DNA from 2 places in the Rhodococcus sp. RS1C4 genome. Region 1 is predicted to be linked to the other one. Evidence: predicted binding sites of a transcription regulator. Region 1 holds the regulator's gene; the other holds the start of a gene.
What was found. Region 1 encodes LexA, which represses DNA repair genes until DNA is damaged. Its sites were predicted from a motif close to CGAACANNTGTTCG; they were not measured.
Positions count from the first base shown of each region.

Region 2: the regulator LexA is predicted to act here: its motif matches at 12,017-12,030, upstream of cofD (2-phospho-L-lactate transferase).

Region 1 is NZ_NOXZ01000047.1:42,569-58,625, reverse strand. Features, by position in the region: gene dapF (diaminopimelate epimerase) at 1-158, shown strand, start outside; gene hflX (GTPase HflX) at 378-1,826, shown strand; gene CH289_RS23810 (hypothetical protein) at 1,834-2,859, shown strand; gene CH289_RS23805 (HPr family phosphocarrier protein) at 2,864-3,121, opposite strand; gene CH289_RS23800 (PTS fructose transporter subunit IIABC) at 3,178-5,229, opposite strand; gene CH289_RS23795 (1-phosphofructokinase family hexose kinase) at 5,240-6,256, opposite strand; gene CH289_RS23790 (DeoR/GlpR family DNA-binding transcription regulator) at 6,253-7,020, opposite strand; gene ptsP (phosphoenolpyruvate--protein phosphotransferase) at 7,209-8,918, shown strand; gene CH289_RS23780 (uracil-xanthine permease family protein) at 8,942-10,207, shown strand; gene CH289_RS23775 (acyl-CoA dehydrogenase family protein) at 10,309-11,451, shown strand; gene lexA (transcriptional repressor LexA) at 11,581-12,279, opposite strand; gene CH289_RS23765 (hypothetical protein) at 12,688-13,086, shown strand; gene nrdR (transcriptional regulator NrdR) at 13,214-13,678, shown strand; gene hrpA (ATP-dependent RNA helicase HrpA) at 13,690-16,057, opposite strand, start outside.
Region 2 is NZ_NOXZ01000050.1:122,074-138,130, forward strand. Features, by position in the region: gene mtrB (MtrAB system histidine kinase MtrB) at 1-286, opposite strand, end outside; gene mtrA (MtrAB system response regulator MtrA) at 283-960, opposite strand; gene CH289_RS25655 (dTMP kinase) at 965-1,630, opposite strand; gene ahcY (adenosylhomocysteinase) at 1,639-3,141, opposite strand; gene CH289_RS25665 (alkane 1-monooxygenase) at 3,235-4,512, opposite strand; gene CH289_RS25670 (amino acid permease) at 4,602-6,107, opposite strand; gene manA (mannose-6-phosphate isomerase, class I) at 6,219-7,454, opposite strand; gene CH289_RS25680 (hypothetical protein) at 7,454-8,602, opposite strand; gene CH289_RS25685 (phosphomannomutase/phosphoglucomutase) at 8,715-10,082, opposite strand; gene CH289_RS25690 (DUF3499 domain-containing protein) at 10,269-10,673, opposite strand; gene CH289_RS25695 (metallopeptidase family protein) at 10,758-11,243, shown strand; gene CH289_RS25700 (WhiB family transcriptional regulator) at 11,313-11,546, opposite strand; gene cofD (2-phospho-L-lactate transferase) at 12,289-13,257, shown strand; gene CH289_RS25710 (coenzyme F420-0:L-glutamate ligase) at 13,254-14,621, shown strand; gene CH289_RS25715 (NUDIX hydrolase) at 14,623-15,171, shown strand; gene manB (mannose-1-phosphate guanylyltransferase) at 15,202-16,057, opposite strand, start outside.

The DNA.
Region 1 (16,057 bases):
TGTCCTACGAAGGGCTCGACTCCGGCCAGGTCGTGGTCGGTGTGCCGGGCGGCGAGGTCGCCGTGTCGATCGACGATTCCGGCGCGACGCTTCGGGGCCCGTCCGTACTGCTGGCGAGCGGCGACGTCGACGACGACTGGTGGCGGCGCATCGCATGAGCCGTTGATTCGGCACGGGCGGGAAACTCGCGTGCACACGCTGGGGATTTCGTGGATCATGGATGACGTTGGACAGAGAAGTTGTTGTGACAACCGGAATCGTTCGATTCCCGGACCTAAGGATTGACGGAAATAACGGACACACAGAATCACGACCACGCCGATGCACAGAACGGGTCGGCCTGGACGCGCGAAGAGAGCGAAGCGTGGTCCAAGCGGATCGCGCGCTCCCCGCTTCCCACGTCGGATCAGGGTGACGGCAGCTCCGACAGCAGACCGTCGACGGGCGACATGCAGCTCGAGGAGCGCACCGCTCTCCGGCGCGTCGCCGGGTTGTCCACGGAACTCGCGGACGTCACCGAGGTCGAGTACCGCCAGCTTCGGCTCGAACGCGTCGTCCTGGTCGGGGTGTGGACGACCGGAACCGCAGCGCAGGTGGAGAGCAGCATGGCCGAGCTCGCCGCACTCGCGGAAACAGCGGGATCCGAAGTGCTGGACGCCTTGGTTCAGCGGCGTGACAAGCCGGACACCGCCACCTATATCGGCTCGGGCAAAGCCCACGAACTGAGGGATGTCGTGCTGTCCACCGGTGCCGACACCGTGATCTGCGACGGTGAGCTCACACCCGCGCAGCTCAACGCGCTCGAGAAAGTGGTGAAGGTCAAGGTCATCGACCGGACCGCACTGATCCTGGACATCTTCGCCCAGCACGCGACATCGCGTGAAGGCAAGGCGCAGGTCGCGTTCGCGCAGATGGAATACATGCTTCCGCGTCTGCGCGGTTGGGGTGAATCGATGTCTCGTCAGGCCGGCGGCCGCGCAGGCAGCAACGGCGGTGTCGGCCTTCGCGGACCCGGTGAGACCAAGATCGAAACCGATCGCCGACGGATTCGCGAGCGCATGGCGAAGCTCCGCAGGGAGATCAAGGGCATGAAACAAGCCCGCGACACCAAACGCGAGAGCAGGCTGAAGAGCACCACCCCCAACATCGCGATCGTCGGATACACCAATGCCGGCAAGTCGTCGCTGCTCAACTCGCTGACGGGCTCGGGTGTCCTGGTTCAGAACGCACTGTTCGCCACCCTGGATCCGACATCGCGAAAGTCCACGTTGGAAGACGGGCGAGCCATCGTCCTCACCGACACGGTGGGCTTCGTCAGGCATCTCCCGACGCAGCTGGTCGAAGCATTCCGTTCGACACTGGAAGAAGTCACCGACGCCGATCTGCTTCTGCACGTCGTCGACGGGTCGGATCCGCTGCCCACGGACCAGATCAAAGCCGTGCGGGAAGTCATCGTCGACGTCGTCAAGGAACGAGACTCGACGATGCCGCCGGAGCTGATCGTCGTGAACAAGATCGATGCCGCAGATCCGGTCCAGCTGACCCAGCTTCGCGGGCTTCTGCCCGGAGCACGGTTCGTGTCGGCTCGTACCGGCGAGGGAATCGACGAACTGCGTGATCACCTCGGTGAGATTCTGGCGTGGCCCGAAGCCGAGATCGACGTCCTCGTTCCCTACACGCGGGGTGATCTCGTCGCACGCATTCACACCGAGGGACGGATCTCCAAGTCGTCGCACGAGAGCGAGGGCACTCGGGTCGAGGCGCGAGTGCCGACGGCACTGGCCTCCGTCCTGGCCGAGTTCGCGTACGAACCGGCTGCTGTCTGACATCGGCGTGCGTCCGGGTGTCCTCGCGGTAGCCGTCGCAGTGGCGGCGCTGACCGTCGGTGCCGGCGCACCGACCGCCCAGGCTCGGCCGGAGGTGCGGCAGGAACCGTCGGACACCTACTGCACTCCGACCGACCAGGCACTCGAGGAGCTGTCGGGGATGGCGTTCGTCGACGGTGTGCTCTACGCGATCGGCGACAGTGGGACCGATCACCGGGTGGCCGTCCTGGACGACGGTTGCGCCGTGACACGGTGGCTCGACGTTCCGGTCGACCCGTACGACGTGGAGGACATGGCGTCGTACGACGGCGACCTGTGGTTGTCCGATACAGGCGACAATCAGAGCAGGCGTGACACCGTCGCGTTGACTCGGATGGATCCCGTCACCGGGCAAGGCGAGCTACACCGGTTGACCTACCCGGACGGGCCGCACGACGCGGAGGCCCTGCTGATCGAGCCCGGTGGTCGTCCGGTCGTCGTCACGAAGGAGCCGACCGGGGTGAGCGGAATCTACGTCCCCGCGGGTGGCGAATCCGTGGCCGAGCTGGCGTCACCGGGGCCCACCGCTCTCACGAAGGCCGGAGAATCGACGTTCGAGCGGACCGACACGGCCGGGGGTCCGCCGTTCATCATCGGGTCGATTCTCGCGACCGGGGGAGCGGTGAGTGCGGACGGGACTGTCGCTGCCGTGCGCACCTATACCGACGCCTACCTGTTCGCGGTGCCCGACGGCGATGTCGTTCGAGCTCTGTCCGGTGAGCCGGAAGTCATAGCTCTTCCTGCCCAGCCCCAGGGTGAGGCACTCACATTCGATTCGAACGGCAACCTGTTGATCGCCTCCGAAGCCGCGGTTGGGCCGGTTCCCCCCATCGAGGTGCTGAGCAGCGCAACAAGTCTCGTCGACACGCCGACACCGGCGACGGAAGCTCCTCAGCAGCCTGGTGGCCGATGGCCGCTGGGTGCGCTCGCCGTCGCCGGTGTCCTGGCGATCGTGTCGATCTTCTACACCGTCGGGGCAGCCCGACGGCGTTGACGGGTCAGGCGTCGAGGTCGGACGCGACGAGCGCCGCAACCTTGTCCAGAGCCGCCTGGTCCTCGCTCTCGACGGTCACCTCGGTGCCCTTGGCTGCACCGAGGGTCATGATCATCAGCGCGGATCCGGCGTCCACCGGTTCCTCGCCGTCCACGGCGAGAGTGACGTCGACGCCTGCGTCGGCAACGGCCTCGGCGATGATCGCTGCGGGTCGCGCGTGCAGACCGATTGCGGATCCGACGGTGACTGTGGTGCTGGGCATGAAGTGCTCCTTCTTCGTTGGGTGGTCAGGCGGTGATGATCAGGGGGGGGTGACGATCAAGCGGTGACGAGGTCGGGGTCGATGGTTGCTTCAGAGGGGGCGTTCTTGCCCTTGGCGAACTGCTTGGCCGCAATCACGAGCACGGCGGCGACGATCGTGCCGACTGCGAGGGCGAGCAGGAACCACAGGATCCCACCGACGGCGAAGAACACGAAGATGCCGCCGTGCGGAGCGCTGAGCGTGACGTCCATCGCCATGATGAGAGCACCGGTCACTGCGCCGCCCGCCATCATCGACGGAATCACGCGAAGTGGGTCGGCGGCCGCGAACGGAATCGCACCTTCGGAGATGAACGCTGCACCGAGGAACCAGGCTGCCTTGCCGTTCTCGCGTTCGGCTTCGGTGAAGATCTTCGGGCGTACGGCCGACGCGAGAGCCAGAGCGAGCGGCGGCACCATGCCGGCGGCCATCACGGCCGCCATGATGCGCAGCGATGCGGTGTCGGTGACCGACAGGCCTGCAGTGGCGAATGCGTACGCGGCCTTGTTGACCGGGCCGCCGAGGTCGAAGCACATCATCAGTCCGAGGATGATGCCGAGGATGATGATGGAGCTACCCGACAGGCCGTTGAGCCAGTTGGTCAGTCCGCTGGTGATGGCGGCGAGCGGCTTGCCGAGCACGAGGAACATGATGCCGCCGACGATCAGCGTCGCGAACAGCGGAATGATGACGACCGGCATCAAGCCACGAAGCAGAGCCGGGATTTTCCACCTGCTGATCCACAGCGCGACGAAACCGGCGATCAGACCACCGACGAGGCCACCGATGAAGCCTGCGCCCACCAGGACGGCCACGGCGCCAGCCGTGAACCCTGGTGCAAGACCGGGCCTGTCGGCAATCGCGTACGAAATGTAACCGGCCAATGCGGGAACCAGGAAGCTGAAGGACAGCGCGCCGATCTGGAAGAGAACAGCTCCGAGGTAGATCTTCAGACCACCGTCGGGCAACGCGGTGAGCGAGTTGTTTACGACGATGTCCTCGGCGCTCTCGGAGATGGTGTACCCACCGAGCAGGAAGCCGAGTGCGATGAGCAGACCGCCCGCCGCAACGAACGGAATCATGTAACTGACACCGGTCAGCAGGATCTGCCGAATGCGTGTGCCCCATCCGAGTTCGCCTGCGCCGGAGGACGCGGTGCCCGGATCGGCTGCCGTGCCGGAGACACGGGCCGCGTTCGGATCGTTCGATGCGCGCAGCGCTTCCGTGACCATCACGTCGGGCTCGTTGATGGCGCGTTTGACTCCGGACGAGATCACCGGCTTGCCGGCAAAGCGCTCCTTACCCTTGACCCCGACATCCGTGGCGAAGATGACCGCTTCCGCGCTCGCGATCAGCGCCGGGTCGAGCGGCGTGCTTCCGCTCGAGCCCTGAGTTTCCACGTGCACCGTCACACCGGCACGATCACCGGCAGCGACAAGCGAATCCGCGGCCATGTACGTGTGGGCGATACCCGTCGGGCACGCCGTGACAGCGACGATGTGCTTGGGCGTATCCGCGGCGGCGTCGGGAACCTCGGGAGCGGAGTGCTTGGCAGTACTCACCGTGGCCCCGGCAGCAGGGGCAGCGGCGGCCTTGGGCGCCGGGTTGATGACACCGTCGACGAGAGCGACGACGTCCGCGGCCGTCGGAGCCTCGCGCAGAGACGTCACGAACTCCGGCTTGACCAGCGCCCTGGCCAGGCTGGAGAGCAGCTTCATGTGCGCCGAACCCGCACCGGCCGGCGCCGCGATGAGGAAGACCAGATCGGCCGGGCCGTCGGGCGCACCGAAATCGACCTTCGGGTTCAGACGGGCGAATCCGAGCGACGCCGTCGTCACGGCCTCGGCGCGACAGTGGGGGATGGCGATGCCGCCCGGCAGGCCCGTCGCCGACTGCGCTTCGCGGGCCAGAGCGGCGTCACGCAGCGGTTCGGCGTCGGTGGCGCGCCCGGCGTCGGCGAGCACGTTCGAAAGCCGTGCGATGACAGCGTCTTTCGATTCACCGAGGTCCGCGTCGAGGACTATGAGGTCCTCCGCGATGATCGCGGGATCGTTGGTTGGTGTGGACATGACGTCGCTCCTACGAGGTGAGGGTCTTCGAGCTGGGGGAGGGCTGTGGGTCGAGTGAGTTCGGTGACTGCACTGCTTGGACGGTCACCGAGTCGGGACGAGTCTGTTCGGGGGTGGGAAGGGTGGTGCCGGGTAGAGCCGTCGCCGCGGTGCCGTACGCCACGGCTCGACGGATCAGGTCGGCGGGTGGGCATCGCTCTATATCGGCGAGGATGTAGCCGGCGAGGGACGAATCTCCCGCGCCGACGGTGCTGATCGCGTCGATCTTGGGGGGCGAGGCGAACCACGCGCCCTCCTGGGTCACCAGGACCGCTCCCGCGCTGCCCAAGGTGGCGAGCACCGCACCGACGCCGCGCTCCAACAGGATTCGACTCGCGTCGATCGCCGCGGTCGGATCCCCCGCGGCTGCCGCACGCTCGAGGTTCTCGGCATCCGCTCCGGTGAGCTGCGAGAGCTCCTCGGAGTTGGGCTTGATCAGGTCCGGCGCGGAATGGGGGAACGACGCAGCGAGCGCGAGAAGCGGTGCATCCGAGGTGTCCACGGCAACCTTGCACGCCGTCGTGGACTTCAGTGCTGCTACGAGTTCCCCGTACCAGCCGACAGGTATGCCCGGGGGAAGCGATCCCGACAGTGCCACCCAGGTTGCATCTCGTCCCAGGTCGACGACCGTCTCGAACAGTTCTGTCCTGGCGGCCTCGGACAACTCGGCGCCCGGCTCGTTGATCTTGGTCGTGACGCCACCGGGCTCGCTGACGGTGATGTTGGTCCGAGCGAGCGCGCCCGTCGGGACGGCGCAATAGCGGACGCCCCGGGCGGACAGAGCCTCGAGCAACGGGTCGTGCTCGGATGCGGGAAGCACCGCCATGGCCTGCACGCCGGAAGCGGTGAGCACCCTGGCCACGTTGACGCCTTTGCCTCCCGGATCGCTCACCGACGCGCGCGCTCGATGTACGCCACCGCGCGCGAGCTCGGTATCCAACACCACCGTGCGGTCGATACTGGGGTTGGCGGTCAGTGTGACGATCATGCGATCACCACCTCGATTCCGTTGTCGGTCAAACTCTTACGATCGGATACCTCGATCTGGGCGTCCGTCACCACGACGTCGATGTTCTCGAGCCGGGCGAAGCTGACCAGATGCTCGCGGCCGATCTTGGACGAATCGGCAAGGATGACCACATGATTGGCAGAGCGCACCATCGCACGTTTCACGGCGGCCTCGTCGCTGTCCGGGGTCGACAGGCCGTGCCCGAGACTGAGTGCGTTCGTTCCGATGAACGCCACGTCCACCCGCAGCCACTCCAGCGATGTCAGTGCTTCCTCGCCGACGGCCGCCTGTGTCGCACCTCGAACTCGGCCCCCCAGCATACGAAGGCTGATTCCGGACAGGGGTGCAACTCTCGCTGCGATCGGAACGGAGTTGGTGACCAGGGTGAGCTCACGGTCGGGGCCGATCAACGCGGCCAATCGGCCCGTTGTGGTTCCGGCGTCCAGTACGACGCTGCCTCCCGAACCCGGGAGGTACTCGACCGCGGCGGCAGCGATCGCATCCTTCTGTTCGGCTCGCGTGTATTCACGTTCACCGACGCCGGGTTCGGTGACCGTCAGAGCCGACGCGGGCACCGCACCGCCGTGAACGCGCCGAACGACACCGAGGCGATCCAGCATCGCCAGGTCCCGGCGAACGGTCTCCGTGGTGACCCCGAACGAGGTGGACAGATCGGCCACCGAGACACGTCCACGACTGGTGATCAGCTCTGCAATCGATTGTTGACGTTCCTCTGCGTACATCCGTTCCTCCTCTCCGTCGTGCGTACGGGCTGGGCTCTGATCCGATTACGTGTTGGTTTATGTTGTTTTACGCCCGTATCTGTTGACATGTCAAGAGCAAAGAGTAATCTGAGTCACAACAAGTCGATCACAGCGGATACGGACACACGCCCACTTCGCCGCGCGCACTTTTCGTTCAAGGAGGACACATGACGGGATCGCACCTCGCCGAGAACCGGGAGACCGGAGCAGCACTGGCCGGTTCGGCGGTTCTGACCGGCACGCCCGTCGTACCCGGAGTCGGCTACGGCCCGGTGATCAGGCCCGGCGGCCGGCCGGACGTGCCCGTCGACGACACGGTGCTGGACGAGCAGGCGCGCGGGCCCGAACTCGAGAAGTTCCGTGAGGCGACGTCCGTGGTGGCCGGTCGGCTTCGGGGCCGGGCAGAGTTGGCCACCGGAGCGGCATCGGAGGTGCTCTCGGCCAACGCGGCCATGGCTCAGGACCGCGGCTGGCTGAAAGCTGCCGAGAAGCACATCGCTGCGGGATCGTCCGCGACGTCGGCGACCAATGCCGCGACCGAACAATTCGTATCGATGTTCACCAAGCTCGGCGGCCTGATGGCCGAGCGCGTCACCGACCTGCGTGACGTCCGTGATCGGGTCGTCGCGCAGATACTCGGATCGCCGGAACCGGGCGTGCCGGCCCCGACGGTTCCGTCCATCCTTCTCGCCGACGACTTGGCGCCGGCCGACACCGCCGGGCTCGACCCCGACTTCGTCGTCGGGCTCGCGACGTCACTCGGCGGACCGACCAGTCATACCGCGATCATCGCCCGCCAGCTCGGAATCCCGTGTGTCGTAGCCGTGTCCGGTCTCGACGACGTGGCCGAGGGCACGCCCGTGGTGGTCGACGGCATAGCCGGCAGGATCGTGCTCGACCCGGACGCGGCGCTGGCGACACAGGCCGTCGCCGACGCGCGGGCAGAACTGGATCGTGTGTCGCGGTGGGCCGGGCCGGGTTCGACATCGGACGGACACCTCGTGGACATCCTCGCCAACGTCCAGGACGGTGCCGGTGCCCGCGCGGCTCGCCGGACCGCGGCCGAAGGCATCGGACTGTTCCGCACCGAACTCTGCTTCCTCGACCGCGACGTGGAGCCGACGGCCGAGGAGCAGGCGGAGATCTACGGTGAGGTGCTCGACGCCTTCGCCGGCCACAAGGTGGTCGTCAGAACCCTCGATGCGGGCTCGGACAAGCCGTTGCGGTTCGCGAACCACGCCGACGAGGCCAACCCTGCCCTCGGAATCCGCGGTATTCGAATCGCCGCGCAGGACAGGGGAATTCTGCTTCGCCAGCTCGACGGAATCGCCGCCGCCGCGACAGCGACGGGGTCGACGCCGTGGGTCATGGCCCCGATGATCGCGACCGCGGCCGAAGCGGCAGCGTTCGCCGACGACGTGCGGGCACGCGGGTTGAAGCCCGGTGTGATGATCGAGATTCCCGCCGCGGCGTTGATGGCCGAGCACATTCTCGAACACGTCGACTTCCTGTCGATCGGTACCAACGACCTCGCGCAGTACACGATGGCTGCGGACCGGATGTCGCCGCAGCTGGCCGACCTCACCGATCCGTGGCAGCCGGCGGTCATCGCGCTCGTCGCCCACACGGCGAAGGCGGGTGCCGCAGCGGGCAAGCCCGTCGGGGTGTGCGGTGAGGCCGCGGCAGACCCACTGCTGGCGTGTGTGTTGGTGGGTCTGGGGGTCACCTCGCTGTCCGCGGCGTCCGCCGCCGTGGCGCACGTCGGGGCGAAATTGTCCTCCGTCACGCTCGACCAGTGCCGTGCCGCTGCCGACGCCGCCCTGAAAACGGACAGCTCGGCCGCGGCTCGTGCGGCGGTCACCGCGCTTCTGGCGTGAATGCCCTCTAGGATTCACTGCTTGTGAGTCGAAACTTCGGATGGACCCAGCACGGCGACGGAAAGACGCCCTCCGCGGGCGCAGTCGTGGCGCCCGACGAGCGGCTGTCATGGCCTCGCACGGTGGGTATCGGCATGCAGCACGTGATCGCGATGTTCGGCGCGACACTGCTGGTGCCGACGGTGACCGGGTTCCCGGTCACGACGACGCTGCTGTTCTCCGGAATCGGCACCGCCTTGTTCCTGATCATCACGCGGGGCCGGATCCCCAGCTACCTCGGTTCGTCGTTCGCGTTCATCGCACCGCTCAGCGCAGCGCAGGCGGATGGTCCGGCAGCTCAGCTCGGCGCCGTCATGTCCGTCGGAATCGTTTTGGCCGCAGTCGGATTCGTCGTGAAATTTGCCGGCGGGCGAGTGATCGAAGCAGTCATGCCGCCCGTCGTGACGGGTGCCGTGGTGGTGCTCATCGGCCTGAACCTCGCCCCCGCGGCGACATCGTCCTTCGAGGCGCAACCACTTGTCGCGGCAGTCACCCTGATCGCCATTCTCGTGGTGACCGTGGCCGGTCCAGGACTCCTCGGCCGCCTGGGCATTCTCGTCGGAGTCGTCATCGGCTGGGTGTTCGCGGCGGTGGTCGGACAGATCGACGCAGCGAAACTCGACGCCATGAAGGCCGCCTCGTGGATCGGAATGCCCGAGTTCCGTGGACCCACGTTCGAGCTGTCCGTCGTTCTGATCGCCCTGCCCGTGGTCATCGTTCTCGTCGCCGAGAACGTAGGCCACGTCAAAGCAGTGTCCGCGATGACGGGGAAGTCGCTCGACGACCTCGCAGGAGACGCACTCATCGCCGACGGGCTGGCCACGACGGTCGCGGGCGCCGCGGGAGGTTCTGGAACGACCACCTACGCCGAGAACATCGGGGTCATGGCCGCCACCCGCGTGTACTCCACAGCCGCGTACTGGGTCGCAGCCGTCACGGCAATCGTGCTCGCGTTCTCCCCGAAGTTCGGCGCACTCGTGTTCACGGTTCCCGACGGCGTCATCGGCGGCGCCACGCTCGTCCTCTACGGACTCATCGGCCTACTGGGAGTCCGGATCTGGTCCGACAACAAGGTCGACTTCACCGACCCGGTCAACCTCACCGTCGTCGCGGCCGCACTGGTCGCGGGAATCGGCGATTTGACCTTGACCATCGGATCGGTCGCCCTCGGCGGCATCGCATGGGGCTCGGTGGGCATCCTCGTCGGCTATCCGGCTCTGCGCGCACTCAGCCGGCTCGCTACCCGCTAGTTCGGTCACCGATCCTGCGCGGCTCGGTCATCGACCGAGGTCGGGCGCGGTCGTAGTGTCGAGGGAACGCACGACAAGTGTCACCCTCGAAGGAGTAACCCGTGGACCGCACCCTGTTCGAACCCGAGCACGACCTCTTCCGCGAGTCGTACCGCAAGTTCCTGGACCAGCACGTCGCCCCCAACCATGCGCGCTGGGAAGAGCAGAACATCGTCGACCGTGACGTCTGGGTGGAAGCTGGCAAGCAAGGCTTCCTGGGAACGGCAGCGCCCGAGGAGTTCGGCGGCGGCGGGGTCAAGGACTTCCGGTACAACGCCATCGTCACCGAGGAAACCACCCGCGGCGGATACAGCGGAATCGGGTTCACCCTGCACAACGACGTCGTCGCGCCCTACTTGATCGAGCTCACCAACGACGAGCAGAAACAGCGCTGGCTCCCCGGATTCTGCTCAGGCGAACTCATCACCGCGATCGCCATGACCGAGCCCGGTACCGGCAGTGATCTGCAGGGAATCAAGACCCGCGCAGTTCGCGACGGGGACGAGTGGGTCCTGAACGGATCCAAGACCTTCATCACCAACGGCATCAACGCCGACCTCGTCATCGTCGTCGCGTGTACCGACCCGGAGAAGGGTGCGCAGGGCTTCAGCCTGCTGGTCGTCGAACGCGACATGCCAGGCTTCGAACGCGGACGCAACCTCGACAAGATCGGCATGAAAGCCCAGGACACCGCCGAGCTCAGCTTCACCGACGTTCGAGTCCCCGCAGCCAACCTCCTCGGCGAAGAAGGCATGGGCTTCATCTACCTGATGCAGAACCTGCCGCAGGAGCGCCTGTCGATCGCCGTCGTCGCAGCCGCAGCCATGGAATCCGCGCTGGACATGACCATCCAGTACTGCCGGGACCGCAAAGCGTTCGGCAAGTCCATCGGCAAATTCCAGAACACCCGCTTCGTGCTCGCCGAACTGGCCACGGAAACGACCGCGACACGCATCATGGTCGACAAGTTCATCGAACTCCTCAACGCCGGCACGCTCACCGTGCAGGAAGCCGCCATGGCGAAATGGTGGACAACCGAGAACCAGGTCAAGCTGATCGACAGATGCCTACAGCTGCACGGCGGCTACGGATACATGAAGGAATACCCGATCGCCAAGGCCTACATGGATTCTCGTGTGCAGACCATCTACGGTGGCACCACGGAAATCATGAAGGAGATCATCGGCCGAGGACTGGACCTCTGACCCCGTCGTAACCCCGAGAGCGCGCCGCCGCACCCCCCCTGAACGGAGCGAACGTGACGTTCGGTCACATCAAGTGACCGAACGTCACGTTCGCTCCATGTCGGTACCGGGTGGTGGAACGAGCGCTGTTCAGAGCTTGCGCATCACGGTGACGACCTTGCCCAGGATCGCTGCGTCGTTGCCGGGGATGGGCTCGAACAAGGGGTTGTGCGGCATCAACCAGACATCACCCTTGGTTCGTTTGAACGTCTTGACGGTTGCTTCGCCCTCGATCATGGCCGCGACGATGTCGCCGTTGTCCGCGACGCTCTGCTGACGCACGACAACCCAGTCTCCGTCGCAGATCGCGGCATCGATCATGGATTCGCCGACGACTTTCAGCAGGAACAGGGACCCCTGGCCCACCAGTTCGCGGGGGAGCGGGAACACGTCTTCGACGGCTTCCTCGGCGAGGATGGGTCCACCCGCGGCGATTCGTCCGAGAACGGGTACGAAAGTCGGCGTGGGCAGCTGGTCCTCGGACGGAGCAGAACCGTCGGCGACTGCAGCCGCGTGATCCGCTTGCACCTCGTCGAGCCCCCGCACATCGACGGCCCGAGGACGATTGGCGTCTCGGCGGAGGAAGCCCTTGCGCTCGAGCGTGCGCAGCTGGTGTGCCACGGACGATGTGGACGTGAGCCCGACGGCATCGCCGATCTCGCGGATGCTCGGTGGATATCCCCGCTCGGTGACCGACGCCCGGATCACCTCGAGCACCTTGCGCTGACGCTCGGTGAGTCCGGCGTTGATATCCGTTCCCTCGCCCTCGAACGCCTTCGCCGTCGGCACGGCAGCAGGCTTGCCCGCCGCAGCCTTGCCGGCCGCACTTTTCGTCGCCGCGGTTTTCGGCGCAGCGGGCTTCCCAGCAGTCTTACCGTTCGACCCCGTGCCATTCGACCCCGTGCCATTCGACCCAGTAGAGGTCTCGTCTTTCATTCGTGCGTCCTCCTGCGTGATGCGTGCGTGTGCCGGAACTCGAACGTGCTCGAAGACCAGAACGCGTGGGATGGATGTGACGTGTGGTTTCTGACACGAACTTAGCCCGTAATCGCTGTTGGATCAAACATCTGTTCGATCCGTGTCGCGTTTTCTACTGACTTTGTCGGAGGTGCGTGATAGAACTTTCGAACAAGCGTTCATCGAACGCCTGATCGAATAGCGTTCGAATCCACGTCTCGTTCGACACCGGAGGTTCCGATGAGCATCACCACCGAGCGGCCCGTCCGTACGGAGCAGCACCAGCAGACTCGCCGTGCTGTCAGTACCCGTCAGACTGCGTCGCAGCGTCGTGCGGCGATGCAACGTCGGCGTCGTGTCGGCGCGTCCGCGGTGCGCGGCGGCCAGCACGACCGGCGGGCCGAGGGGTGCGCGGACCAGGCGCATCGTAGCCAGCGCATCACCGTGCTCGGCGCGGTGGCGGGAGTGGTGGGGACCGCACTGGTGCTGTTGGCGCTCGTCGGAATGGCGAACCTGCGCGCATCGTCGCTCGAATCGGTTTCTGCGCCCTCTGTTGCCACGGTCCAGGTCCAGAGCGACACGGTATCGGGCGACACGGTCTCGAACGGCACGGTCGTCAGCAGCACAGTAGGTCCGTAGCGCTGTGTTGTGTCTGCCTCGTCTGTCAGGGGACGGAGCCGGTTCGGTTCCGCTCCGAGTATCCTCGAAGCCTGCGCCTCCTGTGTGCCGTTCGGGGGTGCGTGACGGCTACGACGGAGGCTCAACCATGCATTGCCCGTTCTGCAGGCACCCCGACTCGCGCGTGGTGGATTCGCGGGAAGCAGACGAGGGCCAGGCTATTCGTCGTCGTCGTTCGTGCCCGGAATGTGGACGTCGGTTCACCACGGTGGAGACGGCGGTGCTGGCGGTGGTGAAGCGCAGTGGGGTGACGGAGCCCTTCTCTCGGGAAAAGGTAGTCAAGGGTGTGCGACGCGCATGCCAGGGCCGCGATGTCGACAACGATGCGTTGAATCTTCTGTCGCAGCAGGTCGAGGACGCGGTTCGAGCGTCGGGATCGGCCGAGATCCCCAGCCACGAGGTCGGTCTGGCCATTCTCGGCCCCCTGCGTGACCTCGACGAGGTCGCGTACCTGAGGTTTGCGTCGGTGTACCGCTCGTTCAGCTCAGCCGAGGATTTCGAAAAGGAAATCCTCGATCTTCGTGCGCACCGGCAGGCTGCGGCGGTCGACTGACGCTCGCCGGGTCACGATCGTGCCGCGACCTCCATGGCCCGCACGAGACGCTTCTCCGACACCGGATAGGCCGTGCGGATGCTCTGCGCGAACAGGCCGACTCGCAGTTCTTCGATCATCCAGAACACATCCTGCACCGCTGAAGTGTGGTGCTTGGTCTCCGGTAGCGAGCGGAGCATCCTGTCGTATGCCTCGTACACGCGGTCGAGGACGTCCATCCCTGCATCGTCACGTCCGGCACTGCTCGGCAGAGATTTCAGGCGTGCCGTCGCGGCGTCGAGATAGCGCGGGATATGGACGAGGCGCGTCGATCCGAACTCGAACACGAAACCGTCGAACACCAGTGAGGACAGCTGTTCTCGTACATCGTCGGCCGCGTCGCCCTGTAGAGGATCCAGTACGGAACGCAGTTCCAGTGCTGCGGTGAGAATCGTCCGGACCAGTCCGAGTATCTCGCTGGTTCGTCGAGCGGTGTCGGCACCGACCTCGGCGGCGAGAGCCGCGAACTTCTCGGGAGACCGGACAGGACCTCCGTGCGCGGTCATCGACTCGTCGACAGCAGTTTTCCTGCAGTCGTCGAGCAGGCTTTCGACGCTGCCGTAGGGGTTCTGGCCGAGGGCCAGTCGTTCACGCGTCGGGATGCCGGCAAGCAACGCCTTCGTGCCTCGTGGTGCCGACTCCAGAAGAAGTGCGCGCGTCCCTTCCCGCATCGCGGCGCGCTGAGCAGCTGGGGTGCTGAGAACACGGACGGCCACGCCGCCGTCCTCCCGGATGAGGGCGGGATATCCGGTCACCGTCTGTCCCGCGACCGATGTGGAGACCGTTGCGTCCAAGGTTCCCAGTGTCGACGACGTCCATGCCAGGGTCGCCGGTCGCTCGGCTGCACCCACCGCGCTCGCGACTTCACGATCGACGCGGGGCGCCAGTGCTTTTCGCAGTGCAACCAGGTCCTTGTTCGATCCGAGCGTCTTGCCGTCGGTGTCGACCGCGACGAACGTCATCCTCAGATGTGCGGGCAGAGAACCCAGATCGACATCGTCCGGGTCGATGCGTGTGGACCCCAGCCGCGAGAGTTCACGAGCCAGTGCTGTCACGATCGGCTCCGAGCGCGGTTTCATCGACGCCAGAGCGGCAGAGGCGAAGTCGGGTGCAGGAACGACGGTGCGCCGTTGGGCCTTGGGGAGAAGTTTGATCAAGGCCGTGACCAGTTCTGCGCGCATACCGGGCACGAGCCAGTCGAACCCAACCGGCTGGACCTGTGCGAGAAGTGCGATCGGGATCCTGGCCGTGACACCGTCGGCTTCGGACCCCGGTTCGAACTGATAGGTGAGGGGGAAGAGGATCTCTCCCTGTCGCCACGCATCGGGGTAATCACCGCCGAGAACCGACGCCGCGTCAGCATTCACCACCGTCTCGGTGGTGAAGTCGAGAAGATCGGGTGTACTCCGGCGAGTTTTCTTCCACCAGGTGTCGAAGTGACGAGCGGACACGGCCTCCGCGCCGATCCGTGCGTCGTAGAAGTCGAACAGTGCATCGTCGTCGACGACGATGTCGCGGCGGCGGGCCTTGTTCTCCAACTCGCCTACGTCGTCCAGCAACTCACGGTTCCTGTGGAAGAACGGGTGCTCAGTCTTCCACTCGCCTTGTACGAGTGCGTGCCGGATGAACAGCTCGCGTGACGCCTCCGGGTCGACGGTGTGATAGTTGACGGGCCTGCCCGCGACCAGTGGGATGCCGTAGAGGGTGACGCGCTCGTAGGCCATTGCGGATTGGCGTTTGGTGGACCAGTGCGGTTCCGAGTACGTGCGCTTGACCAGATGCGGTGCGAGCCTCTCGGCCCACTCCGGTTCGATTCGCGCTGCCATTCGGCCCCACAACCGTCCGGTCTCCACGAGTTCGGCTGCCATCACCCAGCGCGGAGGGTTCTTGAACAGTCCACTGCCGGGGAACACCGCGAAGTGAGTGCCGCGCGCACCGAGGAATTCTCGTTTGTCACCCTCGCGAAGGCCGATGTGCGACAGCAGACCCGAGAGTAGAGACTGGTGCAGAGCTGTCGGGGTCGACGGCGAATCGGGGATGCTCCACCCCATCCCTCGGGTGATCTGCCGCAGTTGACCGTGCAGGTCCTGCCATTCCCTGATGCGCAGGTAGTGCAGGAACTCGGCGCGGCACATTCTGCGGAACTGGTTGGAGGACAGATCGGTTCGCCGGTCCCGAAGGTACTTCCACAACTCGACGTACGCCAGGAAGTCCGAATTGGGGACGGCGAAGCGCGCATGCTGTTCGTCGGCGGCCTGCTGGTGTTCGGTGGGACGCTCCCGTACGTCCTGGATGGACAATGCCGACACGACGACGAGAGCATCGGCGAGTGCCCCGGTG
Region 2 (16,057 bases), on a different contig from region 1:
CCTCGGCGCCCGCCAGCGCGCCCTCCACGGTCATCCGGGAACGTTCGAGTTCCTCCGTGGCAGCAGTGATCTTCGCTTCGAGGAGTCGATCGGTGATCTGGCTCGTCAGCACCGCGCCGAGAATGGTGATGACGACGAGAGACAACGTGAGTGTGGAGACGACCACACGCAGTTGCAGCGACCGGCGCCACGCATGGCCGATCGATGTGGTGAGCGCTCTGAACCAGCGCAGAAGCGGCGTGAACGTTCCGTTGATTCGACGCCGCGAACGGTTGGACCAGATCACGGCGGTCCGGCTTTGTAGCCGACTCCCCTCACCGTCAACACCACCTCAGGATTCTCCGGATCCTTCTCGACCTTGGCGCGCAACCGCTGCACGTGGACGTTCACGAGGCGGGTGTCCGCGGCGTGGCGGTAACCCCACACCTGCTCGAGCAGCACCTCTCGGGTGAACACCTGACGCGGTTTGCGCGCGAGGGCCACCAGCAGGTCGAATTCGAGCGGCGTCAACGACACCAGTTCGTCCCCTCGGCTGACCTTGTGCGCGGGAACGTCGATGACGATGTCCGCGATGGAGAGCAACTCCGCCGGCTCGTCCTCGGTGCGCCGCAGACGTGCTCGCACACGAGCGACCAGTTCCTTGGGCTTGAACGGCTTCATGATGTAGTCGTCGGCGCCGGACTCGAGACCCAGCACGACGTCGACGGTGTCCGTCTTCGCGGTGAGCATCACGATGGGAACCCCGGAGTCGGCCCGTAGAACACGGCACACGTCGATGCCGTTCATCCCGGGCAGCATCAGGTCGAGCAGCACGAGATCCGGACGATTCTCTCGTACCGCGGACAACGCCTGTGTGCCGTCGCCGACCACGAACGGTTCGAAACCCTCGCCGCGAAGGACGATGGTCAGCATTTCGGCGAGTGCCGAATCGTCGTCGACTACAAGAATCCGAGGCTTCATGGACCTATGTTGTCACTTTCCCGGCGTCAGTTGGCTGATTGAACACGTCGGCGGCGAGTCGATCGGGGTCGACGTCGGCGCCGACGACCTGCCACGGCGACATCCAGTTCGACGCCGCCAGTTCGTCGTACACCGCAGCGGTTCGCGATTGCAGCGATCCGTCGCGCTCGTAGGCATCCCGCGTCCGCGAGGCGTCCGCGGTCTCGCGTGACTCCGCGCGCGAGGCGGCCAGTTCCACCGACACGTCGAGGAAGATCTGAGTGTCCGGGATCGGTACCTCGAATCGATCGAATTCGAGGGCGCGGATCCATTCGACCGCCTCGCCGTCCGCGGACTGGTCGAGCCTCGCGGCGGTGTACGCCGCGTTGGACGCGACATAACGATCCAACAGCACTATGTCGTTGTGAGAGAGCGCGTTTCGTAGCTCCTCCGCGGCCGACCTGCGGTCGAGCGCGAACAGCAACGCCATTGCGTGGACGCTCTGCGCGGTGTCGCCGTGTTCACCTCGTAACGCTTCCGCGGCGAGATCGGCGTGCACCGAGGCGTCGTACCTCGGAAAGCCGATGCGAACCACCTCGAGATGTTCGCGTTCCCACGCCGAGACGAGCCGACGGGCGAGCGTGTTCTTGCCCGCGCCGTCGACTCCCTCGATGACGATCAAACGGCCCACGACGGGACCTAGTAGCGGTAGTGCTCGGGCTTGTACGGGCCCTCGACGTCGACGCCGATGTACTCGGCCTGCTCCTTGGTCAGTTTGGTGATGGTGCCACCGAGTGCCTCGACGTGAATGCGAGCGACCTTCTCGTCGAGGTGCTTCGGCAGGCGGTACACCTCGTTGTCGTATTCGCTCGGCTTCGTCCACAGTTCGATCTGGGCGATGACCTGGTTGGAGAAGCTGTTGCTCATCACGAACGACGGGTGACCCGTTGCGTTGCCGAGGTTGAGCAACCGGCCCTCGGACAGCACGATGATCGAGTGGCCGTCCTTGAACTGGAACTCGTCGACCTGCGGCTTGATGTTGATACGCGTCACGTCCGCGGCCTTCTCGAGCCCGGCCATGTCGATCTCGTTGTCGAAGTGGCCGATGTTGCCGAGGATCGCCTGGTGCTTCATCCGCTTCATGTGCTCGAAGGTGATGATGCCGAGGTTGCCGGTGGAGGTGATGACGATGTCGGCCTTGTCGATGTACTCCTCGACGGTGCGGACGTCGAATCCGTCCATCAGGGCCTGGAGCGCGTTGATCGGGTCGGCCTCGGTGACCGTGACGCGTGCGCCCTGACCCTTGAGTGCCTCGGCGCAGCCCTTGCCGACGTCGCCGTAACCGCAGACGAGGACGGCCTTCCCGCCGATGAGAACGTCGGTGCCGCGATTGATGCCGTCGATCAACGAGTGGCGGGTGCCGTACTTGTTGTCGAACTTGCTCTTGGTGACCGAGTCGTTGACGTTGATCGCCGGGAACGTGAGCTCGCCTGCCGCTGCGAACTGGTAGAGACGCAGGACGCCGGTGGTGGTCTCCTCGGTGACACCCTTGACCGACTCCGCGATGGCCGTCCACTTGGTCTTCGACTCTTCGAGCGAGCGACGCAGCAATCCTAGGAACACCTTGTACTCGTCGGAGTCGTGATCGTCGTCGGTCGGCGGTACGACGCCTGCCTTCTCGAACTGGGCGCCACGCAGCACGAGCATAGTCGCGTCGCCACCGTCGTCGAGAATCATGTTCGCGGGTTCGCCCGGCCACGTGAGCATCTGCTCGGCAGCCCACCAGTACTCTTCGAGGGTCTCGCCCTTCCACGCGAACACCGGGACGCCCTTGGGCTCCTCCTCGGTTCCGTGGGGGCCGACGACGACAGCTGCTGCTGCGTGGTCCTGGGTGGAGAAGATGTTGCACGACGCCCACCGCACCTCGGCGCCGAGCTCAACGAGCGTCTCGATGAGAACGGCCGTCTGTACGGTCATGTGCAGTGACCCGGAGACGCGGGCGCCCTTGAGCGGGAGCACCTCCGCGTATTCACGTCGGAGTGCGATCAGACCCGGCATCTCGTGCTCGGCGAGCCGGATTTCCTTGCGGCCGAACTCTGCGAGCGAAAGATCTGCGACCTTGAAGTCGATTCCACCCCGGTGGTCCGCGGTGAGTGCCGATCCGGCGGCCGAACTGCCGCCGGCATGTGCTGAGGTCGTCATCTTGCCTCTCCTGTTGTGCGTTGCGTTTCCGCACCAGGCTATCGGGTCGACTCGCGGTGGGTTCGGGCCAGGTGGCGCCGCCCTCGTTCGGAATCAGGCGGCCGTACGAGTTGTCCGGTTCTGCGACTCGGGCGCCGCGAGTAGCCCATGTCGGGCGAGAACCTTGTCTCGACGTCGGGGCAGGATGTTGGCGCGGGTGATGTCACCGTCGTAGTGAGCGAGCACCCGGCGATCCATCACTCGACGCCACAGCGGAGGGACGGCGGCGACGAGCACCATGGACGCGTAGCCGGCCGGTAGCTGCGGGGCCTCGTCGCAGCTGCGCAAGGTCTGGTAGCGCTTGCCCGGATTGGCGTGGTGGTCGCTGTGCCGCTGGAGGTGGTACAGAAAGATGTTGGTGCACAGGCGGTCGCTGTTCCAGCTGTGCCGCGGCGAGCACCGCTCGTAGCGCCCCCGCTCGTTCTTCTCTCGAAGCAGACCGTAGTGCTCCACGTAGTTCACCGTCTCGAGCAGCAGGACACCGACGACGGCCTGGAGCAGAAGGTACGGCAGGATCGACAGCCCGAACACGAGCACCAGCGTGCCGAACAGTGCGACGCTCATCGCCCACGTGTGCAGCAGGGCGTTCTGCGGGCTCCATCGGTGGATCCCGCGCCGATGCAGGCGCTGATTCTCGAGCCGCCACGCGGATAGGAGTCCCCCGACGACGCTTCGAGGCAGGAACGTGTACAGGTTCTCGCCGAACCGAGCACTTGCCGGGTCCTCGGGGGTGGCGACGCGGACGTGGTGACCGCGGTTGTGCTCGACGAAGAAGTGACCGTAGAGGGTCTGCATCAGCGCGACCTTCGCAAGCCACCGCTCGTGCTCCTCGATCCGGTGACCGAGCTCGTGAGCCGCGTTGATTCCCGTGCCCGCGACCAGCCCGACCGTCACAGCGAGCCCGATCTTGTCGATGACGGCGAGTGAACCGAACGCCCACATCCAGCACGCGACCAGCAACGTCACGAATTGGACGGGGAGGAAAAGATAGGTGCACCACCGGTAGAACCGGTCCTCCTGCATGTGCTCGGCGTCGCTGTCGGACGGGTTGTCTCCGTCCTCGCCCGCCAGCATGTCGATGACGGGGATCACGACGAAGAACACCATCACACCGCTCCACCAGAAGATGGGCATTCCGGTCCAGAGAACCAGTTGCGACGGCAGTAGGGCCGACGCGGGTGCCAGCAGGCCGAGAAGCCACAACGCTCGCTTCCCGGCCCGCCGCTTGTGAACGACATTGGTGCTTCGTGCTGGCTCGACGGTCGCGTCCCCCGACACGCCACCCCCGGCTGACTCGTCCACGGCCGTGGACGAGTGACCGGCGCGTTTCATTCGATCCCCCCTGAAAAGAAAACCTCGGGTTTGTTCGGCAAGCCTATAGCAGGCGGAAGTTCCGAAACAGGGGTTCGTCGATCGAATTCTTACTTGGACGAACGAGCCTGTTCACGGGCGCGCAGAGTCTTCTCCACGTTGCGCTTGCTGTAGACGAAGTAGATCACCACACCGATGACCATCCAACCGATGAATCGGAGCCAGGTCTCGACCGACAGGTTGACCATCAACCACAGGCAGGCCACCACCGCGAGGGTGGGAACGACCGGCATGAGCGGGACCTTGAACCCACGCGGCAGATCCGGTCTGGTGCGCCGCAACACCACGACGCCGATGGACACCAGCACGAACGCGAAGAGGGTGCCGATGTTGACCATCTCTTCGAGTACGCCGATCGGGAAGAACGCGGCGAGTACCGCGACCACCACACCGACGAGGATCGTGATGCGAACCGGAGTGCCGCGCTTGCCGGTGTGCGCCAGCGAGGTCGGCACCAACCCGTCGCGCGACATCGCGAACAGTACGCGGGTCTGACCGAGCATCAGCACCATCACGACGGTTGTCAGACCGGCGAGAGCACCGAACGAGATGATGTTCTTGGCCCATGTCAGACCGTTCAGATCGAAGGCCGTCGCCAATGTGGAACTGTCGCCTGCCAACTCGGTGTACTTGACCATTCCGGTCAGAACGAGTGTCACGGCGACGTACAGGACGGTCACGATGGCCAGAGATCCGAGGATGCCGCGCGGCAACGCCTTCTGCGGTTCCTTGGTTTCCTCGGCGGTCGTCGCGACGACGTCGAATCCGATGAACGCGAAGAACACGAGACTTGCGGCGGCCAGAAGTCCGTACCAGCCGAAGGTGCTGCCACCTGCTCCGGTGACGAAGGAGAACAGGGACTGATGGATTCCCTCGCCGGTCGATCCTTCCTCGGCGGGTGGGATGTAGGGCGAGTAGTTCTCGGCCTTGATGTAGAAGGCTCCGACGACCACGACGAGCAACACCACAGCGACCTTGATCGCGGTGATCACCAACGACACCCGGGAGGAGAGTTTGGTACCGCTCGCCAGCAGGACGGTGATGACGACGACGATCAGGAACGCGCCCCAGTCCACGTCCAACGAGCCGATGGTCACGATCGGCGACGAGGATCCGAGCACCTCCCCCAGATACAACGACCAGCCTTTGGCGACGACGGACGAGGCGAGCGCGAACTCCAGAATCAGGTCCCAGCCGATGATCCAGGCGATGAACTCACCGAACGTGGCGTAGGAGAACGTGTATGCGCTACCTGCCACCGGAACGGTCGAGGCGAACTCGGCGTAGCACAGCGCCGCGAGACCACAGGCGACCGCAGCGAGCACGAAGGCCAGCGACACGGACGGGCCCGCGACATTGCCCGCGGTACGCGCAGTCAACGTGAAGATTCCGGCACCGATGACGACGGCGACGCCGAAGACGGTCAGGTCCCACGAGTTCAGATCCTTGCGCAGCTTGGTGTCCGGTTCGTCCGTGTCGCGGATGGAATCCTCGACCGATTTCGTTCGGAAGATTCCAGTTCTGCGAGCGGGTCCGGTCGAACGCTCTTGTTCCATCTTCTCTGCTTCCACCTGTCGATACCGTCGGGTGTGTGTCACTCGAACACCTTCGGTAACACCCTAAGGCGTAGACACGTCGGCCCGATGCAACTCGAGCGAACGCGTGCCTCAGACGCGGAAGTTGCCCACCGTCGCGCGGAACACCTCGGCGTCACCCCACCGAGCGGTCACGGTCGGGGCGGCTTCCGCTGCCGAGACCCACACTGCCGACCCGCGTTCGACGATCTGCTCGACCTCACCGTCCTGCACGGCCACCCGACCCTCCGTGCACAACACGATCTGCGGGCCCACGCTGTCGAGGATCTCGGACGCTCCGTCGGCCAACGCCGTGCGGGACAACGCGAACTCCGGTGCAGGCGTGTCGTAGACGATCGTCGACGACTCACCGGACACCTCGGGATCGAGAATGTTCACCTCAGCGGGTTCGAAATCGAGGACTCTCAGCAGCTCCGGGACGTCGACGTGCTTCGGCGTCAGTCCGCCACGGAGAACGTTGTCGGAGTTGGCCATGATCTCCACGCCGGTGCCGGACAGGTACGCGTGCAGATTGCCGGCATCCAGGTAGAGACCTTGCCCGGGTGACAGCGTCACACGGTTCAGCAGAAGCGCGGCGAGAACGCCTGCATCGCCGGGGTAGGACTCCCCCAGTTCCAACAAGGTTCGTGCTTCGTCGACGAATTTGCCGTCGTCGTCGTGCGCGGAGGTCGACAGGTACCGGATGCATCCCTCGGCCACGAGAGGGAGGAGCGCGTCGAGGGCAGGACCCGGCAACGTGATCCACGACGTGAACACGGTGCGCAGACCCGCTTGATCCGGCTGGTCGGCGAGTAGAGACCGGTAGCCGGAGAGAGCGTCGACGCCGAGCGCGTCGATGAATTCGACGGTATGCCTGGGGCACCGAAAGCCTGCCAGCGCATGGAATTCGGTGAGTGCGACGATCAGTTCCGGCTTGTGCGACGCGTCTCGGTAGTTACGGACGGGAGAATCGATCGGTACTCGACGTGCCTCCTCGCGCGCGAAACCTTCTTTCGCCTGAACGGAACTCGGGTGCGCCTGCAGGGACAGGGGTTCGTCGGCGGCGAGCAACTTCAGCAGGAACGGCAACCGGCCTCCGTACTCCTGCGAGGTGGCAGCTCCGAGCTCACGGTCCGGATCGTCGTCGATGACGGCCAGCAGCGACCGAGCGGAATCACCCGGCCCGATTCGAGCAGGGTCGGCGGGGTGTGCACCCAGCCAGATCTCCGCCTCGGGATGCTCGGACGGCACTCGCCGTCCCTGCAACTGCGCAAGCGAGGTTCTCGATCCCCACGCGTACGACCGAACTGCACCGTGCAGTGGTTGCACTAGTTACCGCCCATCAGATGTAGATACGCGGCAGCCATCTCCAGCCGCGTGGCCACCAATGTCATCGATTCGAGTTCCCCGACCGTCCCGGACGGCAGTGGAGTCTGCGGACCGACCCGATCGGAGACAGGGCCCGCTGCAGGAACGGACGCCGTGACGGCGTCGTCGCCCCCCGCGACGAGAATGTCCACGTCGTCCAGCGCCGCGGTGCGACGGTCCGTGTCCAGGGCACCCGTCGGCGCGGCCACCGCGAACACCCGGACGCCGGGTTGCGGCTTCGGACCGTCGAGTTGGTCGTCGTGGAAGAACGGGTCGTAATCGGCCGGCATCTCGGACGAGGCACCGGTGGCCTGCACTCCGGCTGCCACCACGTCCGGTAGATCGCCGGAGGCCGCCGCCACCCCCGCTACGCGGAACAGCACTTCGCTGCCGTGCCGTGCCGTCTCCACCGCGAGTGCGCTCGTTCCGGTGAACACCGCCCGGCGCCCTGAGATGCGCGACGCGATGGACTTGGCGGGATTGTGAAAGACCTCGTGCCGAGGGTGATTTCGCGACGCTTCCTCGTCCAACGCATCGGCGAGGCGAGCGAGATCGGGAAGCAACGCTCGGTAGGCGCCGGACGACAACGCGCCCAGAACGCACACCGCAGCAGCGACGTAGCGCATCAGTGCGTTGGGTTCACGCACCGACACGCGCGGCGCCAGGAACAGCCCACGTCCGGCCGCCGCCGAACGGAGCGGCCCCTCGTCGGGAGTGACGAGTACGGTTTCCGCGCCGCGGCGCACGGCGGCAGACGTGGCCTCGGACAACCGGGGATCTCCAGCGTCGTCTCCACAGATCACCACGACGTCGAGGGGTCCGACCCACGGCGGTGTGCCGTCCGACACGACCAACGGGACGCCGATACGGGCGCCCACGGCAGCGACGACCATCGCGGTGGCTCGGCGGGCTCGGCCGCCGCCGGCCACGAACACCACACTGCGGGGACGGAGATCCGACAATCGGTCACCGACGACGTCCTCGTAGGAGGACATCGTCGCGCGGGTCTGTGCGCCGGCCAGCGCCGCGCTGCGCAACCAGCCTTCGACGTCGGCCTTGGCGAGGGCGTCCGAGTCGTCCAGATCCAGTGCAGGCGTAAGAGTGGTCATCGCGTGCCACCGTCCTTCCTGATCCGACTCGCCGTTTCTCCCACCGATGGTGCCCGCATACCCACCGCCGCGTCCATTAATACAGTTCGGGCTCGAGGTGATACTCCGCCGATCAGCCTCGGACGATGCCGAGGATCTCGGTCGTCAAGGCATCCACTTCGTCGGAGGTACGAGCCTCGACGTTGAGCCGGAGAAGCGGCTCGGTGTTGGACGCACGCAGGTTGAACCAGGCACCTCCGTTCAGATCCACCGTCACTCCGTCGAGCCGATCGACGCCCGCGGTGCGCTCGGCGAACGCGTCGAGCACGGCCGACGTCCGTGCTGCGGCGTCGTCGACGGTGGAGTTGATCTCCCCGGACGCCGAGTACGTCTCGTACCCGCGCATGAGTTCGCTGAGCGGACGGTCCTGTGAACCGAGTGCCGCGAGGACGTGCAACGCAGCCAACATGCCGGAGTCGGCGCCCCAGAAGTTCTTGAAGTAGTAGTGCGCGGAATGTTCTCCGCCGAAGATCGCTCCGGTCTCCGCCATCTGCTGCTTGATGAACGAGTGACCGACGCGAGTACGCACAGGGGTACCGCCGAGCGCGGTCACCAGCTCCGGCACCGCTCTCGACGTGATCAGGTTGTGGATGATCGTCGCTCCGGGTTCGCCGCGCAGTTCACGCTCGGCGACGAGGCCGGTGACGGCGGACGGCGACACCGGGTCGCCGTTCTCGTCGACGACGAAGCATCGGTCGGCGTCTCCGTCGAAGGCGAGCCCGATGTCCGCGCCGGTCTCCCGCACGAACTTCTGCAGATCCACCAGGTTCGCCGGATCGAGAGGGTTGGCCTCGTGGTTGGGGAACGTGCCGTCCAGCTCGAAGTACAGAGGTTCGACGGTGACGGGCAATCCGTCGAACACGGCTGGAACCGTGTGGCCGCCCATTCCGTTGCCCGCGTCGACAGCGATCTTGACTCCGGACACCTGAGAAAGGTCGACAAGGCCTCGGACGAAGTTCGCGTAGTCGACGAGAACATCTTGTTCGGTGACCGAGCCCGGCGTCCCGTCGTATGCCGGGACGCCTTCGACGAGCTCGGACTTGATGGTCGCGAGACCCGTGTCCTGACCGACCGGCTTGGCACCGGCACGGCAGAGTTTGATGCCGTTGTACTTCGCCGGATTGTGACTCGCCGTGAACATCGCGCCCGGGCAGTCGAACGATCCCGAAGCGAAGTACAGCTGATCCGTCGACGCGAGACCGATCAACACCACGTCGAGGCCCTGCGAGGTGACGCCGTCGGCGAACGCACGCGACAATTCCGGTGACGATGCCCGCATGTCGTGGCCGATGACGATGCGCGTGACGCCGGGTTCGCGCACCAGACGAGCGAAGGAAGCACCGACGTCGCGCACGAACTCGGCATCGATCTGCTCGCCGACCACCCCCCGCACGTCGTAGGCCTTGATGACTGCATTGACGGCTTCGGCAGTGCGTGCCACGAACGACTCCTCGGGGTTTCGAATGGTTCAACTGCGAGCGCGAATCGAGGCCGCACTCACCTACGAATGTGTCACAGATGGAGGTGGACGTCGCGATGACTCACACCAGATGTGACAGAAATGATGCCTGGGTCGATCATCCGAACGACAAAGCAGCGGACCGCAATTGCAGTTTCGGGCTACCGATCAAGCCGTCGGATCGGGAAGCACCCTCAAATGGCCGCGTCGCCCGGTTCTGACGGGCGAGGCTGCGCGGCGGTCCTGCGTGGACTCCGTAGCGGACCGGACACCGGAACGGGGTCCGGGGACGTCGTCGCGGACGCGATCTCCGCGGCCTGCTTCGCGGACGGCCTCCGCCAGCGCCGTCAGATCGTCCTCGTCGGGAGTCGACGTGGTGAACCCGCCTTCGTACCGAACCATCTCCCATCCCTTGGGTGCCGTGGTGGTCGAGGCATGCACCTCGCACAGATCCCAGGAATGAGGCTCGTCGACGGTGGCCAGTGGTCCGACGACGGCGGTGGAATCGGAGTAGACATACGTGAGCGTCGCAACGGCCGATCGGTTGCACCCAGGGCGGCAGCATCCACGCATAGATCTCACACGCAAGAGAGTAGTCCCCCACTCCGACGCCGAGCCGCTCGACACACCGCGCAACGGCACCGATAGCCTCTCGGCATGGCTCGAACCGGCTCCGGACGCAGAACGACCTCCCGATCCGCATCACGACGAGGCCGCGGTATTCGCGGTCCGATTCTCCCCGCGTCGCTTCCCGGTCATCGATCACGAGCCGACAAGTTCGACCGCGCAGTCCTCGAAGCATTCGCGCGCATCGACCACCGGTGGCACGACAAGCTCGAACGTCTCGACATAGCAGTGGACGAGGTCCCGAAGATTCGCGCGAAGGACCCGGAATCGGTGAACTGGCCACCCGAGGTGGTAGCAGAAGGGCCGGTGCCGCTCTCTCGGCTGGTACCGGCGGGAATCGACAAGCGCGGAGAAACCACACGCGCTCGGATAGTGCTGTTCCGCCGTCCGCTGGAGAGACGTGCGAAACATCCCGAGGACCTGGAAGATCTGCTGTTCGACATTTTGGTGGAGCAGGTCGCCACCTACCTGGGCGTCGACCCGGATGTGGTGGACCCGCTGCCCGACGAGGACTGACGGATCACCGGCGCAGACCCGGAGCGACCCGGACGTCGGTGCAGACAGCCGCTGTGGATCGCGGCAGGGTCAGACGATGCCGCGCTTGAGGCGTCGGCGCTCACGCTCGGACAGTCCGCCCCAGATTCCGAAGCGCTCGTCGTTGGCTAGCGCGTACTCGAGGCACTCGTCCTTCACCTCGCAGCCGAGGCAGATACGCTTCGCCTCACGCGTGGAGCCGCCCTTCTCCGGGAAGAAAGCCTCGGGATCGGTCTGAGCGCACAGTGCGCGCTCCTGCCACTGATCCTCGATTTCCTCGAACATCTGGTCGAAGCCCGCGATCAAGCTGAGTACTGGCTTCACCGGCTCCCGAACGACATCGAGATCGGAATCGGTCTCGTCGGAATCGGTCTCGCCGGAATCGGTCTCGCTGGAATCGGCGTCGACGAACGCGGTGTCGTCGGTCGGCGTCGCATCGACGTACGCGGCACCCGCGTCCACCGGAACGACCTCGACTCCTCGAGCACTGTTCTGAATTGTGTTGTCGCAGTCACTTCGTGCTGCGCCCGCTTGGGAATCGGTCTGCGGCGCGCCGTCGACTGCGCTGAGGTGAGCAAGAGCCTCGCCCTGTTGTTCACGTGTCACGTGCTGGTCATACATCGCTTCCGCCTCCTCACCATTTCTTCTAGCGCAGATACATCCGGTCGGTCCGAACACCTTGCCCCACGCCGGTATTCGTAATCACTCTGAACTCTCGACCTTTACTACACGTATCCACGAAATGGCGCCACATGGGAACGCGTGTTCGAATCAAGGTCGGCACCAAGCAAACTCGCTCGGCAACCCTGGAATGACATACATGTGATTAGACACGCCGCACAGTGGTGCGGTCAAGCTGATGGGCACATTTCCAATACCATCTACGACCCGAAATCGGCCGACACCCCGAATACACGGCCGTTTCGCGCGTGTCGTCCCCGTGAACAGGCAGCTAACCATGCCTCGAGCACGTCCGCACACGAGGCGCCCACACGCAGGCGTCCGGCAAGGCATAGGCTCCTCATCTGTGAAAGTGACTGTCTTGGTGGGTGGGGTCGGTGGAGCGCGATTTCTCCAGGGCCTCAGAGAACTGCTCGGCGGTGGCGGTGACATCACCGCGATCGTCAACGTCGGAGACGACGTGTGGATGCACGGGCTCAGGATCTGCCCCGATCTGGACACCTGCATGTACACACTCGGCGGGGGCATCGACACCGACCGCGGATGGGGCCGGATCGCGGAAACGTGGCACGCGCGCGACGAGCTCGCCGCGTACGGAGCGGACCCGGACTGGTTCGGTCTCGGCGACCGCGACATCGCCACACACCTGATCCGAAGCCGAATGCTGAGGACCGGGTACCCGCTCTCCGCCGTCACCGAAGCGCTGTGCAACCGGTGGCAACCCGGAGTGCGGCTCCTTCCCGTCTCCGACGACCGGAGCGAGACGCACGTCGTCGTCACCGACCCCGACGACGAGTCGGGTGAGAGTCAGCGCGCAATTCACTTCCAGGAGTGGTGGGTTCGCTACCGGGCTCGGATCCCGACGCACAGTTTCGCCCACATCGGTGCGGAGCAGGCCAGTCCTGCCCCCGGCGTGCTCGACGCCATTGCCGACGCCGACGCCGTCATCCTGGCTCCGTCGAATCCGGTCGTGAGCGTCGGGGCGATCCTTGCCGTTCCCGGGATCCGCAGCGCCTTGCGCACCACGAAGGCCAAGGTCGTCGGCCTGTCCCCTGTCGTCGACGGCAAACCCCTGCGCGGGATGGCCGACGAGTGCCTGTCGGTCATCGGCGTCGAGACCACTGCCGAGGCGGTCGGCAAGTACTACGGCGCTCGTACCGACACGGGCATCCTCGATTCTTGGATGATCCATTCCACCGACACGGCAGTGATTCCCGGCGTCGACGTTCTCAGCGTGCCTCTGCTGATGACCGATCCGGCCACCACGGCCGAGATGGCTGCCGTTGCTCTACGTTCGGCAGGGCTGACGCTGTGACCGAACAGGCGGCCTCCCGTGTGCCCGGCGATCACGCTCCGGGCGGCGGCATCGAGATCCTGCCGGTCACCGGACTTCCCGAGTTCCGCCCCGGCGACGACCTGGCTGCGGCCATCGCGACGGCCGCGCCGTGGATCCGCGACGACGACGTTCTCGTGGTGACGAGCAAGGCGTTCTCGAAGGTGGAGGGTCGACTGGTCGCCGCTCCGCTGGATCCGGAGGAACGCGATGCCGCGCGGCGTGTGCTCGTCGATCAGGAAGCCGTTCGGGTCGTCGCGCGCAAGGGCCGCACACTCATCACCGAGAACCGTCTCGGCATCGTCCAGGCCGCGTCGGGGATCGACGGGTCCAACGTGGACCGGACGGAACTCGCGCTTCTCCCCGAGGATCCCGACGCGAGCGCGGCCGGTCTTCGGGCTGCCCTGGCGGAGTCTCTCGGTGTCACGGTCGGTGTCGTGGTGACCGACACGATGGGGCGTGCGTGGCGGGTCGGGCAGACGGACGCGGCCATCGGAAGTGCAGGCCTCGCCGTGGTACACGCGTACGCCGGTGCCGAGGACAGTCAGGGAAACGAACTCGTGGTCACCGAGGTCGCCGTCGCGGACGAAATCGCTGCGGCCGGCGATCTCGTCAAGGGCAAGCTCGGTTCGGTTCCGGTGGCGGTCGTCCGCGGACTGACTCCGGTCGACAACGGTTCGCGTGCACGCGATCTCGTGCGCCCGGGCGAGGACGATCTGTTCTGGCTCGGGACGGAGGAGTCGATCGCACGCGGCAGGCGCGAGGCCGTCCCGTCGCGTCGTTCGGTTCGATCGTTCGCTCCGGACTCGGTGGACCCGGACATGGTTCGCGAAGCCGTGGCCGACGCTCTGACCGCACCGGCACCGCACCACACCCACCCCGTCAGATTCGTGTGGGTCAGAACTCCTGCGTTGCGCACCCGACTGCTGAGCGAAATGCAGAAGGCATGGCGGACGGATCTCGAGTCGGACGGCCTCACCCCGAGTGCGATCGATGCACGAGTCGCTCGCGGCAACATCCTGGTCGACGCACCGGAGATAGTGATTCCGTTCTGCGTTCCCGACGGGGCGCACACCTATGCCGACGCCCGCCGGACCGCAGCCGAGGAGACGATGTTCACCGTCGCGGTCGGCGCCGCCGTGCAAGGCCTGCTGGTCTCGTTGGCAGCGCGGGGTCTCGGCAGCTGCTGGGTAGGGTCGACCATCTTCGTCTCCGACCTCGTCCGGACCGAACTGGGCTTGCGCGCCGACTGGAAAGCCATGGGCGCCATCGCAATCGGGCACCCGGCCGAACCGTCGGAACCTCGCGTGCGCACTGCACCGGGCTCCGAGCTGCTGGAGATGTGAGGTGAGCGCTCGCTCACTGCACGACTCCGCTCGACGTGTGCTGGAGGACTGGCCTGTCGGCGACACCCGCGACGATGCGCTGCGGCACACCATGCTCGCGTTTCTCGCGGCGTGCCCCGACGGCTGCCTTCGCTCCAACGAAGCCGGCCACATCACGGCGTCGTCGCTGGTACTCGATTCCTCGGGACAGCAGGTACTGCTGACGCTTCATCCACGCGTCGGACGATGGATCCAGCTCGGTGGTCACTGCGAACCGTCCGACAGCACCGTCGTCGATGCCGCGCTCCGGGAAGCGCGCGAGGAGTCCGGCATCGACGATCTGACGATCGATCCTGTGCTGCTGTCCGCGGACACGCATCCGATCACCTGTTCACTCGGCAAGCCGACGCGCCATCTGGACCTCAGATTCCTCGTGCGCGCTCCCGCGGGTGCAACAGCAGTGCGCAGCGAGGAGTCGACGGACCTGAGGTGGTGGCCGATCGACGAGTTGCCGGAGTCCGCCGAGGTGGACACCATCACCCACCTCGTCGACCTCGCGGCTGCGCGCTGACCGGGGACGTCCCCGGTCAGACGTACCCGGTCAGACGTCGGTGGAGAAACGCACTCCGCCGTCGGGGAGTTTGACGCCCGGCCACACGCGAGCCCCTCGCAGAAGTTCGCACCGTGCGCCGATGTCCGCCCCGTCTCCGATCACGCCGTCGCGGACCAACGCGCGAGGTCCGATGCGAGCGCCGAAGCCGATGATCGACCGCTCCACCACCGCGCCTGCTTCGATGACGGCTCCGTCGAACACGACCGCTCCGTCGAGACGGGCACCTGCACCCACCTCGGCGCCGCGGCCGACGACCGTGCCACCGATCAGCAGCGCCCCCGGAGCCACACCGGCACTCGGGTGCACGAGGAACTCACCGCGGGGGCCGCTCAGGGCAGGTGACGGGGCGATACCGCGCACCAGGTCCGACGAGCCCTTCACGAAATCCTCGGGTGTTCCCATGTCTCGCCAGTACGCGCTGTCGACGTGGCCGTAGACGCGCTTGTTCTCGGCGAGCAGTGCGGGGAACACCTCGCGCTCGACGGACACGGGCCTGTCGGCGGGGATGGTTTCGATGATGTCGCGCTTGAAGACGTAGCAGCCGGCGTTGATCTGGTCGGTCGGTGGATCCTGAGCCTTCTCGAGGAATGCCGTGACCCGTCCGTCCTCGTCGGTGGGAACGCAACCGAACGCACGCGGATCACCGACGCGAACCAGGTGCAGCGTCACATCCGCCTCGGTACGGGCGTGGGTGTCGAGCACCGCGGTCAGGTCGGTTCCACCGAGCACGTCGCCGTTGAACACCACCACGTTGTCGGCACGCAGTTTCGACAGTACGTTGCGGATTCCGCCACCGGTGCCCAGCGGCTCGGTCTCGGTGACGTACTCGAGTTCGATGCCCAGC